Regions from separate parts of the Brevibacillus sp. WF146 genome, predicted to be linked through region 2. Evidence: riboswitches for the same ligand, from Rfam matches in the RefSeq annotation. Region 2 holds a riboswitch; the other holds the start of a gene.
What was found. A riboswitch is a leader RNA that binds a small molecule or an ion and turns the genes downstream of it on or off. The one in region 2 is predicted to bind cyclic di-GMP.
Positions count from the first base shown of each region.

Region 1: it holds a riboswitch for cyclic di-GMP, as region 2 does, so the genes downstream of both, A6764_RS03820 (methyl-accepting chemotaxis protein) here and A6764_RS07540 (acyl-CoA dehydrogenase family protein) in region 2, are expected to answer to the same signal.

Region 1 covers NZ_CP109943.1:773,340-780,293, forward strand. The annotation lists gene A6764_RS03805 (IS3 family transposase) at 531-1,448, opposite strand; gene A6764_RS03810 (helix-turn-helix domain-containing protein) at 1,352-1,690, opposite strand; gene A6764_RS03815 (hypothetical protein) at 2,431-3,867, shown strand; cyclic di-GMP riboswitch class I at 4,396-4,480, shown strand; gene A6764_RS03820 (methyl-accepting chemotaxis protein) at 4,757-6,286, shown strand; gene A6764_RS03825 (ATP-grasp domain-containing protein) at 6,460-6,954, shown strand, end outside.
Region 2 covers NZ_CP109943.1:1,544,765-1,554,521, forward strand. The annotation lists gene A6764_RS07535 (citrate synthase/methylcitrate synthase) at 1-807, opposite strand, end outside; gene A6764_RS07540 (acyl-CoA dehydrogenase family protein) at 857-2,053, opposite strand; cyclic di-GMP riboswitch class I at 2,223-2,308, opposite strand; gene A6764_RS07545 (hypothetical protein) at 2,654-3,286, shown strand; gene A6764_RS07550 (DUF421 domain-containing protein) at 3,668-4,381, opposite strand; gene A6764_RS07555 (LacI family DNA-binding transcriptional regulator) at 4,773-5,777, shown strand; gene A6764_RS07560 (Gfo/Idh/MocA family protein) at 6,174-7,172, shown strand; gene A6764_RS07565 (Gfo/Idh/MocA family protein) at 7,209-8,045, shown strand; gene A6764_RS07570 (Gfo/Idh/MocA family oxidoreductase) at 8,109-9,155, shown strand; gene A6764_RS07575 (sugar ABC transporter substrate-binding protein) at 9,211-9,757, shown strand, end outside.

The sequences.
Region 1 (6,954 bases), 770 kb from region 2:
AGACCTCCTTGCGAAAGAGGGGGTCTTCTTAACATGTTCTCTGTGGATCGTGGATTTAATTTGCCACGAACTGCCTCCAGTAAAACAACGAAGCATTTGCCAGGAAGAAAGTTGTTTTTTACATATTGTACGCCTCGTTCCACTTTTCCCTTTGTTTCGGGGGTGCGAATTTCACAAACTTTTGGAACAAGACCAATCGCCGCAGCAAAGTCGGCAGAAAGCGGATGTCAGCGAGGGATCATTTCCCATGCGCAGTACGACTGTTTTCATCTGATCGGTCAGCATCACTTTGGGGATACCCCCAACGTATTCAAAGCTTGGAACCTCGAGATTTTCGGGTTCCCTTTTAGGGAATGAATTCACCCCGGGAATGCGGCGAACGTATTTTCACTATCCCATTCCTTAGCATGTGTTTCCCTCCGAAGATTGACTTGGCCTTTAATTATGAAGGGGATATATCGCTAAGGGTGGGTCATTTTTATTCCGGCGTGATCTGACCCCCATTTTGTGGACTGATTGATTTTGACCCATCAGGCACTTTGGAGGAAAAGGTTTCGGAATTCGCTTGGCGACATGCCGTTCAATCGCATTTGTGGCCTTTCGTGGTTATAAAATTCAATATACTTCTTGATTGCTGTTCCCACATCGACGGCTTCATCAAACAAATGCGGGCGCAGTTCTGCTTTCAAGTGGCCGAAAAAGGATTCGATGCAGGCATTATCCAGACAATTCCCTTTTCGAGACATACTCTGAATAATCCCATGCTTTCGCAGCAAGCGGTAATATGCTTTTGTTGTGTAATGCATTCCTTGATCACTGTGAATCAGCAGTTGATGCGTCGAACGGTTTTGGACGGCCTCTTGTACCGTCTCTAGCACAAACTGGACGTCAAGACTGTCACTTAAGCGGTATGAGACCACTTCATTGTTGAAAAGGTCCAAGATGACGGAAAGAAAATATCGTTTTTTTCCAGCTTGCAAATACGTGATGTCAGTAACCCACTTTTGATTGGGATGAGCTGCTTGAAAATGCCGATCCAGAAGATTGGGCGCCAGGGTATGTCTTTTGTATTGAATCCGTGGATAACGTCTACGCCGTATGATCGCCTGCATGTTCATTTGCTTCATCAGCCGATACACACGCTTACGATTGAGATGCAAACCGTATTTTGTGAGCAGTATAGCCTTCATACGACGATAACCATAAATGCCGCCCAGTCTTCGATGCTCAAAGGATATGATTTCACAAACAGCAGCATCTTTTTGCTTTATCCCAGTTTTAAGCCATTTATAATAGCTGCTCCTGGCAATTCCTGCGGCAGCGCACAGCAAAGATACGGGGAATTGGCTGCTTAGTGCTTGAATAACGGCGTATTTTCCGTGTCTGGAGCATCTCTCCTTTCGGTTTTCAATAACTTTTTTAAAAATGCATTTTGAGCTCGTAGCCACTTGTTTTCCTGTTCCAAAGTGAGATTAGAAGGGATTTTTGACAAAGCCTTTTTAAGCCCCTGTCCTCTCCGGTCTTTCAATCCTTCTACTCCATGGATTTTGTATGCATGTACCCAATTTTTCACGTTAGAGTGAGTTTTAAAGCCAAACCGTTTGGCTGCCTCTCGATAGGACAAACCTTCTTCCAATATAGATTTTACAACTTCCAGCTTACATTCAATCGTATGATTTTCATAAGTCATTATCGCTCACTCCCCTTTAAGTCGAAATTCGACCAAATGGGTCAATTTCCTCTGTCTACCATTTGGGGAGCAGTTCAGCGAACCTGGGTCAATTATATCCCGGCGGTGACACTAGAATCAATTCTAGAGGTTCACCATCTAATCTTTGTTCAATAATCCATTCTTTCAATTTGAAAATTTCTCATGTTCTTTCAATCTAATAATTCAAATTATAAAGAATTTGTTTTGTATTGTGTAATAAGATACACATTGGAATTGTTGGGTTCAATATTCTTATACTCACCCCCCAATGATCAATCATCTTTATACCGAATAACATAAATAATTAAAATTTGTCTAATTTTCATCCTTAAATTCTTAACCATGAGGTGAAAGTTATCCAACTATCGTTCATGAAGTCTAGTCTCCCGACCGGTAGCGAGGAGTGAAGCTACTCGGAAATTCTTCCTTATTGAAGATACTGAAAGAGGGGCGTCGGAGGAATTGTAAGGATTTCGATTATATCCCCGGCTCTTCTTATAGCTACCTAAGGAGGGGAGTTTTAAAACTAGCCAACATTCAGGATCCAATGTGTGAGAAAATACGCTGTTTAAATGAGTCAAGCAGTAAAGCATACAAGCGATGACCTATCTTTGATATTTTGAAGTGCATAATATTTGATGTTACTAATAAAATTAGTTATTATTTACTATAGAGTAGTCTATAAGTTGCGAATAGAGAGAGTTTTTTTGGGAGGAAGTATGTTTAAAAAAATTTCTGAGTTACCCACTAGATATGAACCCCTTATAACAACTTTTGGTGAAACGGCGAAGACAACTTTCGTTAGACAAGATCATGACTTAGAGGTGATAAAAAAATTAGCATCTAGAATTGAAAGTTCAAAGCAAAGTAAGTTAATGTTTGTGCTTGCACCAAGTGGTACAGGCAAAACAACATTCATACATAGTTTAGAAGTATTCCTCGCTGATAAGATTTCAAGTGTTAAACGCTTACCGCCTGATTCAGAACTTCCAGTGGACAAAATCCCGGATTATTTAATGAAGATAAAGCGAGATAATTCAATAAAAGTTATAAACTTTGATGGAAGAGAAGCCCCTTTTTTCAATCAGGATCAGTATCAGACCTTTCTTGGTAGACTCAACTCAATTATTCGTACAAGAAATGATCTATTGTTATTGTGGCCTGTTAATGATGAGAATTTTGCAAAAAAACTAGTAGACATTATGTACGTTGTTGGTGGGAAAAGTCCCTTTGGTTCGGAGCCTATTTATAATTTAAAAGGACTTGATCAGAGAGAATATGTAGGTGTTCTTGATCGAATAATGCAGATTGGTAATTGGAAATTGGAAGATGCAGCAATTTCGCGAGAAGAAGTGGAGGAAATAGCGAATAATTCAATTAGGGTGGGCGACTTCTTAGACGATGTGCAAGCTTTAATTACCGAGAGATTTGATACAAGCGATTTAGGCGTACAATTCCCGGAAGTTGTGTTTGTATTATCATCAGGTATAACGAATATTCGGGAAATCTGTAGAAATGTCCGCAGAGCAGATAGTTATTATCTTGAAGCTTCTCGTTTGTTAATGTATACAAAACGTTCAAATGTTGCTGAATGGTGGCAGGAAAGAAATAAAAACCTTCGTACAGCTTTACCATTTGTTATCTCTCTTTTCAATGCACAGTTGTTATCTCTTTCTGGGAGTTCTGTTGTTCATGCAATGCTTAATTATGGACCACTTGATATAAAAGCTCAGATTACAGGTGTACAGGCCAATATTGGAAACGCAAAGAGGGTTATAACATCGTCTGAACTATACAAGTATTCAATTCTGTCTGAAGTTGACAATCGAGAGTACGGATCGTCTGTTAAACAAGAAACTGTTGATGCCTATAGCTTCATACAATCTCTATCGAAGACAAGACACAAAGAAATAAATAGTGCAGTCATGCAATTGTTAATTGAGGCTAATGGTGGATTCTCAAATGTACAATATGAAGTACCTCAAGGAAAAGGGCTTATTGTGGATGCTGTATGTCTCAGAAAGGAAGATGGTAAGAAAATAAACCTTGAATTCCACCATAAAAGTGCCAAGGAAACAAAAAATAATGAAATTGCAATTTATATACTCGAAAAACTTAAAGAATACTCTATTAACTATGGATTAGCCAAACCTTAGGATACTATTAAGGCTACAAATGAACAAAATCAAGTTAGGTGGCAGTTTGGTATAAGTTCCTAAAAAGATTTACTACTCAAACTTTTATAGATCGAATGAGCGTAGAGAAATTCATTGTATCACCGTTTTTCAACTCGGGGTGATTTCTCCGTCTCTACGAGGCTTAAAGTCATCCGATAAGAGGAACTTTTGTTGCAAATAGGTTATATTAGAAAATATATTTAGAAAATATATAATGAGCAATGTCGCCTGCAGGGCGGCTTTTTTATTTTTTCCAGACCAGCAAAAAATCCCACCATGTCACGAAATCCCAACAGTACTCCCGCCCACCGCCCAAAGCCCCTCCATCCCATCACTCCCCTATGAGAAAACTCCCATGCCATCTGAAAAGACTAGGCATGTACATAGTCCGATAAACTTTCTCCGGATAGGAAATATTAACCAGTAACATTTTCGTTATATCATAAAAAGCGACAAAAAATCACAAGATATTACAGAATTCATCAAGACATACTAAATTTCAACAAGGTTCGTTAATGGCAAACTTATCGAAAGATAAGGACGCAAAGCCACGGGTCTAAGGTTGTCAAACTATGATCGCCGGGTTGCCGAAACCGATGTTCTCTATTTCCGGAATAGAGGCTATTCGGGTGACCGAATAGTCTTTTTTGTGAACATGTACCTTCCCCGATTACGCCAGTGCAACAGAGCGAGACTTCGAGCAAGGGGAAAATGTTTCCGCGGCTCTGGTATCGCCTGCCGCTCATCGGTAACCGGGTTTTGCCAGTCCAACCTTTCGAATGGGCGGAAGGGGGTTACAGTTGTGCTCTAGGATGAAAACCTGCTTTTTCATTCCACTCCAAAACAAGAAACGATCGGAGGTAGAAACATGAACGCGACAAGCAAAAAATGGCGCGGCTTCCAATGGTGCGGTTTGCAGATGCGCAGTTTGAAAGCCCGCATCCTCAGCTTATTTGTGATCATTCTCATCCTGCAATTGGGACTTTCCTCATTTGCCATCAGTTATTCCAAACAAAACATTCAGCAGGAGGAGATCAGCAAAACGAGCAGCCTCCTGCAGTCCAAGATTCAACTGATCGGAGAAGAGTTCGACAAAATCGGGTTGGTCAGCAAGCTGGCCAATTCTTCCTACGAGAAAAAGCTGGAGGAACTGCGCGGATATCCCGATGATCTGGTCAACCAGTTGTTTGAGAGCAAGTATCGGATGAGCAACGGTTTGTACTCGTTGGACGAATTTGTCGCCAAAACAAAGGCGAACATCGGGAATGCGCGTATTGAAAAAGGACCGCTGACCGTAGAGCAAAAACGGCAGATCTTGGCGTCCGAGAGCTTTGACGGTCTGTTTGCGACGATTAAGAAGACGATTCCTGAATCGCAATGGTACTATTTTACATCCGTCAACAAGTTCCAAAAAATTTATCCGTTCGTAGAGAACAAGGAAGGCACCTATACAACCGCCAAATCCATGGCCAATGAATTTTTCCAAATTGCCGTTCCCGAAAACAACCCCAACCGGGAGATTAAATGGACGAAGCCTTACAAGGACGATCTGGGAACGGGAATGATGGTGACGGCCTCCATCCCGATTTATGCACAAGACAAGTTCCAGGGCGTCTTCTCCATCGACATTTCCTTGACGGGTGTGGCGGAAATCGCCAATTCGCTGTCGCTGGCCGACGGCACGCACGCCATGGTTGTCGATCCCCATCAAAACATCTTGACGGGCGCCGCCAAAAAGGTGGAGAAAAACCAACAGAACACGCTGAAGGCGTGGATGGTGAAGGTGTTAAACGAACAGAAAGCCAGCGATCTGTATACCGATCAAAACGAACTCGTGTTTGCCAATAAGATTGAGGCGACAGGGTGGTATTTGTTCCTGTGGGTTCCCGTCAGCAGCATTGAAAAACTGTCCGATCAGCAGGTGATGCTGGTCAGCCTGATCATCTTCATGTTCATCGTGGGGATTGTGATCGTTTTCGCGTACATATCCAAACGCCTGAACGTGCTGGCGGACGTACGCGACAGTTTGGTTGCCATCGCCCCGGGCGGCGGGGATCTGACGGGACGCATTCAGGTATCCGGTTCCGAACACATGAAAGAGATCAAAACGTCGATTGAAAGTTCCACGGAGCAGATCAAGACGTTCGAGGCGAATATGGACGCGCAGGCTGACGGAACAGACGCTTCGTCCCAAAATCTGGGTCAGGTAACCGAAAGCATCGCGGAAGTGACGGCGGCTCTGGTGACGATCAGCAACAACATTCAAAATCAAACCGAGCTCCAGTCTGAAATGAGACAGATTGCCGGTCAGATGAAAGCGACCTCCGAACAGCTCAATGAGCTGGTCAAAAAGTTTGTGGTGCGCGGCGATGCCGGTAAAGAGGAACAATCGGCATGATGATGGTGTTTGGATAAACCGTACGTATCTCTGCTCTTGTCCCAGACTCTTGCGAATTTGGGCGTTCCGGCGGTGAAGTGCGGGGATATCCGCATTCCGCTGGACAAAACGCTGGAGATACGGCAGTTGGACGAGGTTGCGGATCGTGTACGCGATCAGGACCTTGCTCTTCTGTGCAATTCCGAGTATGCGGTGGCGTCCGTGTATCCGCTTCTGAAGGGAACGCCGCTCATGGAACAGGCGGAGCTGTTCAAAAACAAGATCAAGTTTCGCGAGACCTTGCGAAAGCTGTATCCGACTTCTTTTTCCGCGAGTGTTCCTATGAGGAGATTTTCCGCCTGCCTGTGGAGACACTCCCGTTTCCCCTGGTGGTCAAGCCGACGAAAGGCTTTCGCAGCGTCGGCGTTTACCTGGTGGAAAAACCGGACGAATGGCCGGCGATGTGCAAGCAGCTGCAGGCGGACATGAGAGCGGCCAAGGAGATTTACCCCGAGTCGGTCGTGAGCGCCAGCAGCTTCATCCTGGAAGCGTGGATCCAGGGAGACGAATACGCGGTCGATGCGTTTTACGATGCGGAGGGGGAACCTGTCGTCCTGAACGTGTTCAAGCGGATGTTTGCGCACGAAGCCGACACGTCCGATCGGATTTATTTCACGGGGAAGAGCGTG
Region 2 (9,757 bases):
GATGAGCCTTAAAGCTTCGGATCGTGGGTCTTTCGTTTTGTACACGCGGTGTCCGAAGCCCGGCAATCTTCCTCCGCTTTCCAAGCGCCGCTTGATCCACGGCTCAGCGTTATCTTTCGTGCCGATGTCTTTCAGCATGTCCAGCACCAAGGAAGGGGCTCCGCCATGAAGCGGTCCTTTCAAAGCGCCGATGGCTCCGGTGATCGCGGAAACGAGATCCGAACGGGTCGAGGCGATCACGCGGGCGGTAAAGGTGGAGCTGTTCATCCCGTGATCCATCAGCAGGTTCAAATAAGCTTCCAGCGCCTGAACATGGACGGGGGACGGCTCCGTACCCCTCAGCATGTATAAATAGTTAGCGGTATGCCCGAGGTCGGGCCGGGGAGCAACAGGCTCCAGGCCCTTGAGCCGACGGTAGCAATAAGCGATGATCACGGGCAGCTTTATGATGACGGAGGTGGCTTGCTGCAAAGTAGGCGGATATTCCGGGCTATCGATGCTCAGCGCGGAGACAGCGGTACGCAGCATGCTCATCAAGTCGTGCGTTTCGGAAAGGGCGTCGATGACGTTTCGGACGGAAGCGGGGAGCTCCCGTGCGGACGCCCACTTTTCCAGCGTGTCCTTGCGCTCGTCTACGTCCGGCATATTTCCGTGCAGGAGAAGATATGCGACCTCCTCGAAGCTTTTATCGCGGGCCAGATCCCTGGCGTGAAATCCCCGGTACACCAGGTTCCCCTTCTCTGCGTCGACAAGGCTGACCGCGGTTTTGGCGACAACGACATTCTCAAGTCCTTCATTCACAGTCATGGTTCGCTCTCCTGTCTATATCGATGTCCGTTTTATATGGTAAGGCAGGTTATGGCACCATATTGAGGACGCGCAGTGGTTGTTCTTCCCGAGCGCGCCCCAGCATCGCATCGTAGATTTCCCTGCCCATCAAATCCCGGCCAATTAACGATTTCAGCACGTCCGTGCTGCCGTCGGCTATCATCAGGCCGCGCACGTCGCGCAGTTTCTGCTCAAGGCCGTATTCCTTGACGTAGCCCCGGGCGCCATGGATCTGCAGCATGTCGTCGATCGCCTTGTAGGCCGTGGTCGTCGAATACCATTTGGCCATCGAGGCTTCCATTGTATTGGAATGACCGCGGTCCAAAACGTCCAGCGCCTTCAGGCTGAGCAGACTTGCCGTTTCCAGAAGGGTCGCGTGCTCGGCGATTTTGTGCATGACGGACTGAAACCGGCCGATCGGACCGCCGAAGGCCATCCGTTCTTTGGCATACTGCACGCCTTGCTCCAGTGCCTTTCTGGCCGCTCCGACGCAGATGATTCCCATCAGTACCCGCCAATAGCCGAAGTGTTGGTTGAATATCCGGAAGCCTTCCCCTTCCAGACCCAATCGGTTCTCCGCCGGAATCACGACATCGTGAAGCCGGAAGCCGCCATAGGACCAACCTTTCATTCCCATCGGCTCCAGGGCGTATTTCTCGATATTGGGATCGTTCATATCGACAAGGAAGGCGGTCAAGCCTTTCGTTCCGGAACCGTGCTTCGTTTGAGCGAAGACGACGAATACGCCGGCCTCCTCCACACGGCTTACCCATTCCTTGCAGCCCGACAATATGTAATTCGATCCATCTTTGCGAGCGAACGTTTCGATAGCGGCCAGGTCGGAACCGCAGTTCGGTTCCGTCAAACCGACGCCCACCAGTAAATCTCCTTTTATGAGTGAAGGCAAATACCTGCTTTTTTGCTCATGAGTTCCGAATTTGGCGATCATGTTGCCGTGTCCGGCGCCGATGACTTCGCGGGTGTTGACTCCGAATTTGCCGCATTCCTCGTAAAGAAGTCCCATTGTAACGGCGCTCAAACCTTCGCCTCCGTATTCCTTCGGAACATCCAGGCCAATTAGTCCCTGTTTGCCGGACGCTTGGCGAATCTGCCAAGGCAGCTGCTCGCTCTCGCTTTTTAAAGCATTTTCTACATCCAAGTCGATCATGAATTGTCTGACCTTTTCAATCCACATCATTTGGTCTTTTGTCCACTCAAAATTCATAGTACTCCCTCCGATTTTCTGTGTTTTTTAATGTGGAATAAACTGTACGCCAAATGAGTTTGACTTATTTGATTTCGATGAACCTCCTACATTTCACATTTTGAAAATAAAAAAGCCCCCTTTTGCAAAAAAGGGCAGCCGAAAATAGAGCATGTGATATAGAACTAATTCCGGCAGCCCGGCGATCATGGTCGTTATGACTTTAGACCCGTAGCTTTGCGTCCTAACCTTTCGGTTAGTTTGCCCTTAACGTAAATTTTTCCTTTTTGCTAGTTCGATTGTAACGCATTTTCAAAAATTATCATAGACCATTTGCATAAATTTTTATTAACTTATCGTTGGTTTTGAAAGAAGGACAAACGATGTATCACTTCCATTGTCCTAACTTCAGCGGTGAAATCTCAGCAACAAATTATACTCATTTTCAATAAAGGTGGGCATTTTAATTTTTAGACAACATGTTCCGCAAACTTTCTTCAGTAACGATTGCATTAGAGCTGCTGCTTGGAGCCACAGTCAGTTATCAACCCCAAGAAGCAGTCACTTATGACAGTCAAATAGCTAAATTTAGGCCTGGAGTAGGCGGAAGGAGACTCAACCATGGAGATTATCGACTTCTCATCAGAAAAGAACAAGCATGCGATCAAAAAGGGAGTCTTGCGCAGGCTGCCGGATTGTTACGAGTACTGTTTTCTTCCAGACTACGAAATGAAATATGACTCATTTCAAAGCCAGAGCATTCAAATGCTGGAATTCTTCTTCACGTTGTTGGAGCTGAAAAACAAAACATTGTTCGTCTCGGTGCAGTTTCCCTTGTATTATGATACGGACCGGATCCGGGAATTCCTGGAGTACTATACGTTCAGTTACGATGAGAAAGATGAAAAGGGCTATTATGTGAAAAATGCGCTGGAGATCGTTGAAGGTAAGCTATTCAAGGGAAAACCATTGGTCATTGGCCGGCGTGGAAGGAAGAAACTCTATTATGATGTGTCTGCCTTTCTCGAAGTGACGGCGCACTATAACCAATACCACCAGATCGTCCATACGGGACAGGCTGAAATCTTTCCAATGGACAGTTTATTGTCGCCGACTACATGGACGACTACTGTGGTACCATCGGATTTTACAGGAAAACCGATCCCGTCATTCCGGTCAGCTATTACCTGGACAGTGACGCTCCTGTCTACATCCAGCTCGATGAAGGGGCGGACGGCAGTAAAATGTGCGTAGTGGAGCAAAAATATAATCTTGATTCCCTGATCAAAAAGGAAAGAAATCGAATAAGACAGGCCGGAGAAGATGAGGATTCGGATGTTTGTGACAAGGATGACATATTGGATAGAGAGTATCCGATTCCGGAACAATAAAAAATAGGAAAGCGGACTTGCTACCAATCTCTTTACACAGGGTTACGACCAGTCGATACCACTGTGTAAAGGAGTTGATATGGCACGCAATCCACAAACGGGTCGAAGGGAAATGTTGTTTTACCTGCCTGACCCGGAAGCGGGGGCGAATGGTTCCGGCCAGCCGGCCCAACAAGGTTGGCGCAGACATCCGTGACCGTATGCCGGTGATCTTGAGGCAGGAGGCCTATCGCTTGGCAGATTCTTATTCCTGATCGATCGGTTGGCTAATGTGATCTTCGAATGGATCAATATATAAAGATCCATTCGAACTTTTTACGGCATAATTAATCTTCTCGATGGAGAGCCCTCGCTTTCTCACTTGCGATAGGAGCCATTCTTTTGTAATCCCGTTATCTTTCAAGTTGTCCTCAATGATTTGGCCGTCCATGATCAGTTCAATTGGGAAATATTGCCTTATGTTGGGTTTCAGTTTTAAGTCTTTTCGTGTTACCGGTAGGTATTTCGGTTTTCGAAGTACGGAAATTTTTCCATTCAGTTCAAGTACGGCATATTGAACTTCTTCAAGGTTGAAAATATTTTTTTCCCGTAATTCCTGATTTAGCGTATCTAATGTCAGTTTCAATTTTCGCATGTTATTCTCCAAGATTTTTCCGTCTTGGATGAGAACCGTTGGCTGACCTGAAAACCATTTACGGAGCGTTCGGTTTTTCAGTGCTAGATACATGAGGAAATACGCTATGCCGCTGAAAGTGAGCAATGCGGTGATCAACTCCCAGACACTCGTTTGCTTGTTAAATGTCAAATTGGCTGTTATCGCGCCCAATGTAATCGTAGCTACAAAATCGTGATACGTCAGTTGGGCAACCGTCGGTTTTCCAAGCGTACGAGCAATGACCATTATAATAGCAAATGCAAGAACAGATCGAAGAACGATGTCAAAGATATGTGAGTCCATTTCACACCGCCATCATTCGTTATTGTAAACCATTACTATTTTTATCCGTATTTTTTTGTTTTCAATCGAAGAGAAGCATGTCGATTTACGAATGGATGGAGTGGATTCCCAGGATTCCCCCCATCCTTCGTCAAGGGATTCAGGGATTCGACAAGAGCCGGAGCGAATCCGTTACCAGGGTTCTATGCGTATGTGGGTAGTCCATCTGCGCATGGCGGAAACTGTGGCAAAAATCCCGCCGATGACCGTCGCCATTGCCCGAAAATTGGGATCATTCCCTCAAAATCCAATTGCGAAACAAAAAGGGACCCTGTAAACTGAAGACAGAAAGGAGAGCAAGCGCTTTCCCTATTTCCGAATCGAAAAAGAATGATACGAAAGTGGATGAGAAATGAAGACAACCATTTATGACGTTGCGGAGAAAGCGGGCGTGTCCATATCCACGGTTTCCCGCGTGATCAATAATACCGGCCGGATCAGCGCGAAGACGAAGAAACGGGTCCTGGAAGTGATTGAGCAGTTGGGCTACCAGCCCAGCGTGGTCGCATCCGCGTTGACGGGAAAGCGTACGCGTACGATCGGACTCATCATCCCGGACGTTGCCAATCCCTTTTTTGCCGCGGTCGCGCGGAGGGTGGAGGACCGGGGAAGGGAACTGGGCTTTAACCTGTTGATGTGCAACACGGACAACAACCCGGAAACGGAAGACATGTACCTGTCCTTGTTGAAGCAGAAAAGCGTCGACGGCATCATCATCGGCACCACCACGAGAAATCATCGCGTCTTGAAGGAACTGTTGCAGGAGAATCTGCCGGTGGCGCTGATTGCGCAGGACATCCCGGAATTGACGATCGACGTGGTATCTGTCGACGATTATCTGGGGGGGTATCAGGCTGCCTCCCACCTGGTTTCGCTGGGGCACAAACGGATTGCCATCTTGCTGGGAAACATGAATCGAACGAGTGATAAATATCGACTGCAGGCGTTTCGGCAGGTGCTGGAGGACAACGGCTTGGAGCTGGAGGAAGACCTGGTGATCCGGACGGATTATTCGCTGGAGGACGGGAAGCGGGCAGCGCGGGAACTGCTGACGTCACCCAAACGGCCGACAGCGATTTTTGCTTGTTTTGACTTCCTGGCCATTGGCGTCTACCAGGCAGCCAAGGAACTGGGGCTGCACATCCCTGACGATGTGTCTGTTGTCGGATTCGACAACACGATATTGGCGTCCATCGTAGATCCGCCGCTGACGACCATCGCCCAGCCGATTGACGAGATGGGACGTCAGGTGATGGATTTGCTGGTACGTGAAATCGAGGGGGAAAAAAAGACGAAGCAGCGTGTCATTTTACCGCCCGAGCTGATCATTCGCCAGTCCACGAAGGCCATACCGTAGACGGGCCGGCAGTTTTCCGAAAGCATCACGATCCTGACGGACACACGCGCTCTGCCTCTCCTCACGAACGTGCAGGGGATGGCAGAGCGCTTTTTTTGTCACAGATGCGCAAGCGCCATTACTTTTCATTCAATTTTTTATTTTCTAAAAAATATGTTGCAAGGCGCGGGCGGAGGATGTAAAATGAAGACAAATTAGAGAAAGCGCTTGCGCAACCCGCAGCACGGAGTGTCCTGCAGCCATGAGCGCGGTGACATCGCGGCATGATCCATCCGGTCAATCGGTTTCGATCGAGGAGAAAAAACGAGCAGGATGCGATTTGTCATGGAAAAAGTGTAAGCGCTTTCTGATTTGGCGAAATACGGGATAGGTGTGGAGAGAAGGGAGACATGCTGCATGGCGTTGGTGAAGGTTGGCATTTTGGGAGCGGGCGGGATTGCCAAGGTACATGCCTCGATCCTGAAGCGAGATGAACGGGTGGAGATTGTGGGCGTGGCCGACATCTTGGAAGGACGGGCGATGGCCCTGGCGGCTGAGGCGGGGAGGGCGAAAGCGGTCGGAAGCCTGGAAGAGCTGTTTGATCTTGGCGTCGACGCGGTGTATGTCACCACCCCCAATACGCTGCACGTGGAGCCGGTACTTGCGTGTTTGAAACGGAACATCCACGTGTTCTCCGAAAAACCGATGGCCACGTCGTTGGCGGAGGCGGAACAAATCAGAGAGGCGGCGGCATCGTCGAAAGCGGTGTACAATCTGGGGATGAATCGCCGGTATGCGTCCGTGTACAAACGCGTGAAGGAGTGGATTGGCTCCGGCGAGGTCACCCCGTACCTGGCGCATCTCAAAATGAACCGGGGAGAACTGCTGCATCCCGCCTGGACCGCCGACCCGAAGGTTACCGGTGGGTTCCTGTACGAAACGCCTTTTCACCTCATGGACTTGAGCCGTTACTTATTCGGAGAAGTCCAATCGGTCACCTGCGAGGGCAGACAGCATATCTCCGCGTCGGAAATGGACACGTTTGCCATCCTGCTGACGTTTGAATCGGGAACGGTCGCCACGTTTGTCACGTACGCCCACGCCGGTTGGAGCTTTCCGTTCGAGAGCCTGGAGGTGTACGGAACATACGCGACCGTCGCCACACAGGAATTGGAGAAGGTGATGTACGCCCCTGGCTTGAAACAGCCGGCACAGGTCCACGACTACTTCCAACTGCCGATGGAGGAGAAGTGGGGGTACGCGGAGGAAGATCGGCTGTTCATTGACGCGATTGTCCATGGGACGAAACCGCCCGTGACAGCGGAAGACGGATTTCGTTCGATTCAACTGCTGGAAGCCGTGTATGAAAGCGCCAAAACGGGCAAGCGCATCGATTTTCGCCAAGCGGCACGTTAACCATGACAGGGGACGGGAAGGGAGTGGCGGAAGGCTGTGAACAAGAAGCAGGTTCGGGTCGGAATGGTTGGGTACAAGTTTATGGGCAAAGCCCACAGTCATGCGTTTCGGGATCTCCCGTTCTATTTCGATACAGAGGCGGTTCCAGTCCTGCAGGCGATCGCCGGGCGCGATGCAGCGGGGGTCCGAGAGGCGGCGGAAAAGATGGGCTGGGCCTCCTGGGAAACGGATTGGCGCCGTCTGATCGAACGGGACGATATTGATCTGATCGCCATCGTCACCCCCAACAACACGCATGCGGAGATTGCGATAGCGGCGGCGCAGGCGGGCAAGCACGTAATCTGTGAAAAGCCGCTGGCGCTCACCGTCGGGCAGGCCCTGCACATGCTGGAAGCGGTCAAGAAAGCCGGTGTCGTCCACATGGTCTGTCACAATTATCGGTTGGGCGTGTTCGAAGCCACCCGTTCCAGCAGAGGGAACCGCGCGGGAAACCGGTTTGAAATCAATGGGGAAAAAGGCTCGATTCGCTGGGACATGGAGAATCTGAACCACCTGCAGGTGTATCTGGAAGAGGACGAACCCGGCTTGCAGGGATTCCGCACCATTTCCTGCACGGAGGTGGAGCATCCGTTTGCGGCAGCGTACTGGCCTGCCGGTCACATCATCGGGTATGAGCACACGTTTATCAACTTGTTGGCAGAAATGATGAACGGCATTTCCACAGGAGTCAGTCCGTCTCCCAACTTCGAAGACGGCGTACGCAACCAGATCGTGCTGGAGGCGGTTGAACAATCCGTCCAAACCGGACAATGGGTTAAATTGCCTGAATATACAGGTAATTTACCGAGTTTCAAGGAACAAAGCATGCGCTGAAAAACGGCATCCCCGGAAGAAAGCGCTTACTCCACTACTCCACACGGAAAGGTGCGTGGTTCCATGACGATTCGCTGTGCGGTTCTGGGGTTGGGCCGCCTGGGTTATCACCATGCGAAAAATATCGCCACCCATCAAGTGAGCGGGGCCCAACTGGTGAGTGTTGCCGACCCGATGGAGGGACGGTCGGAACAGGTTGCAAGAGAATTGGGCCTGGAAACATGGACGAAGAATCCGGATGAAGTATTTGCGGATCCCGATGTCGATGCGGTCATTATCGTGACGCCGACCAGCACCCATGCCGACATGATCAAACAGGCGGCGAAACACGGCAAGCCCATGTTTGTGGAAAAGCCGCTCACGCAGCATATCGAAGAGGCGGACGAGATCATCCAAACCATCAAGGAGAGTGGGGTGATCTGCCAGGTGGGCTTTATGAGACGGTTCGACCCGGCCTATGCCGAGGCAAAACGAAGGATTGACGCAGGGGATATTGGAAAACCCCTCTACTTCAAAGGGATTACCCGTGACGCCGGTTCACCTCCCGCCGCGTTTATCAAGCACAGCGGGCGGATGTTTCTGGATGTATCGATTCATGATTATGACATGGCGCGATATCTGATGGGGGCGGAAATCAGCGCGGTTTCCGCACACGGGAGAGTGCTGCTTCATCCGTTCATGGAAGAATTCAACGATGTGGATCAGGCGATCACGTATGTCGAATTTGACTCCGGTGCAGCGGGGGATATCGAGGCCAGCCGAAACTCGCCCTACGGTCACGACATCCGGACGGAAATTATTGGCACGGAAGGATCGCTGTTTATTGGAACTCTTCGCAACCAGCATGTGACGTACCTGAACCACAAGGGAAGCCACTACGAGATCATCCCCGATTTCCAGACCCGCTTTCACGATGCCTACCGATTGGAACTGGTTCATTTCATCCACTGTGTCCAACACAAGCAAACGCCATGCGTTACGGAAGCAGACGGCAGACGCAATTTGCAAATCGCCATCGCCGCCACCGAATCATTTGACAGCGGGAAAAAAGTCAAGATAAGAGGGGGGAAGTCCGGGATAAACGAGCGGATCGGGTTTTCCTGTCAGTGAAGGAAATTGGCGTGCAAACAGGCAGGGTCACCTGCAAATAAGGAGGGGTCCATTCATGAGGAAACTAAAGAAGGGTGCATGGTGGATGATTGTATGCCTTGTGACTGTCTTGGTTGTGGGGTGCGGCGCCAAGCAGGAGACAGCGCAGCAGGGAACCTCTGGAAAGAAGGACAAGATTGTGATCGGCGCAGCGCTTCCCGACTTTGATGACAAGTGGTTGAGCTACCTGCAGGATGGAATGAAACAGTATGAAAAAACGCAGGAAAATGTGGAAGTCATTTACGTCGATGCGATGAATGACGCCAGCAAGCAGCTCTCCCAGGTGGAGAACTTCATCCAGCAGAAAGTGGATGCGATCGTGCTGATCCCCGTCGACACCACCTCCGCGCCCAATCTGGTCGAAAAAGCAAACCAGGCCAATCTGCCGATCGTGGTCGTGAACCGACAATACGACGGGGTGGAAGCAGCTACCGCCTACGTGGGGTCCGAGTCCATCAAGGCTGGTCTCATGGAAATGGAGGAAGTGGCAAAACTGCTTGGCGGAAAAGGGAACATCGCGATCATGAATGGCCAGATGGGTCATGAGGCGCAAATCAAGCGAA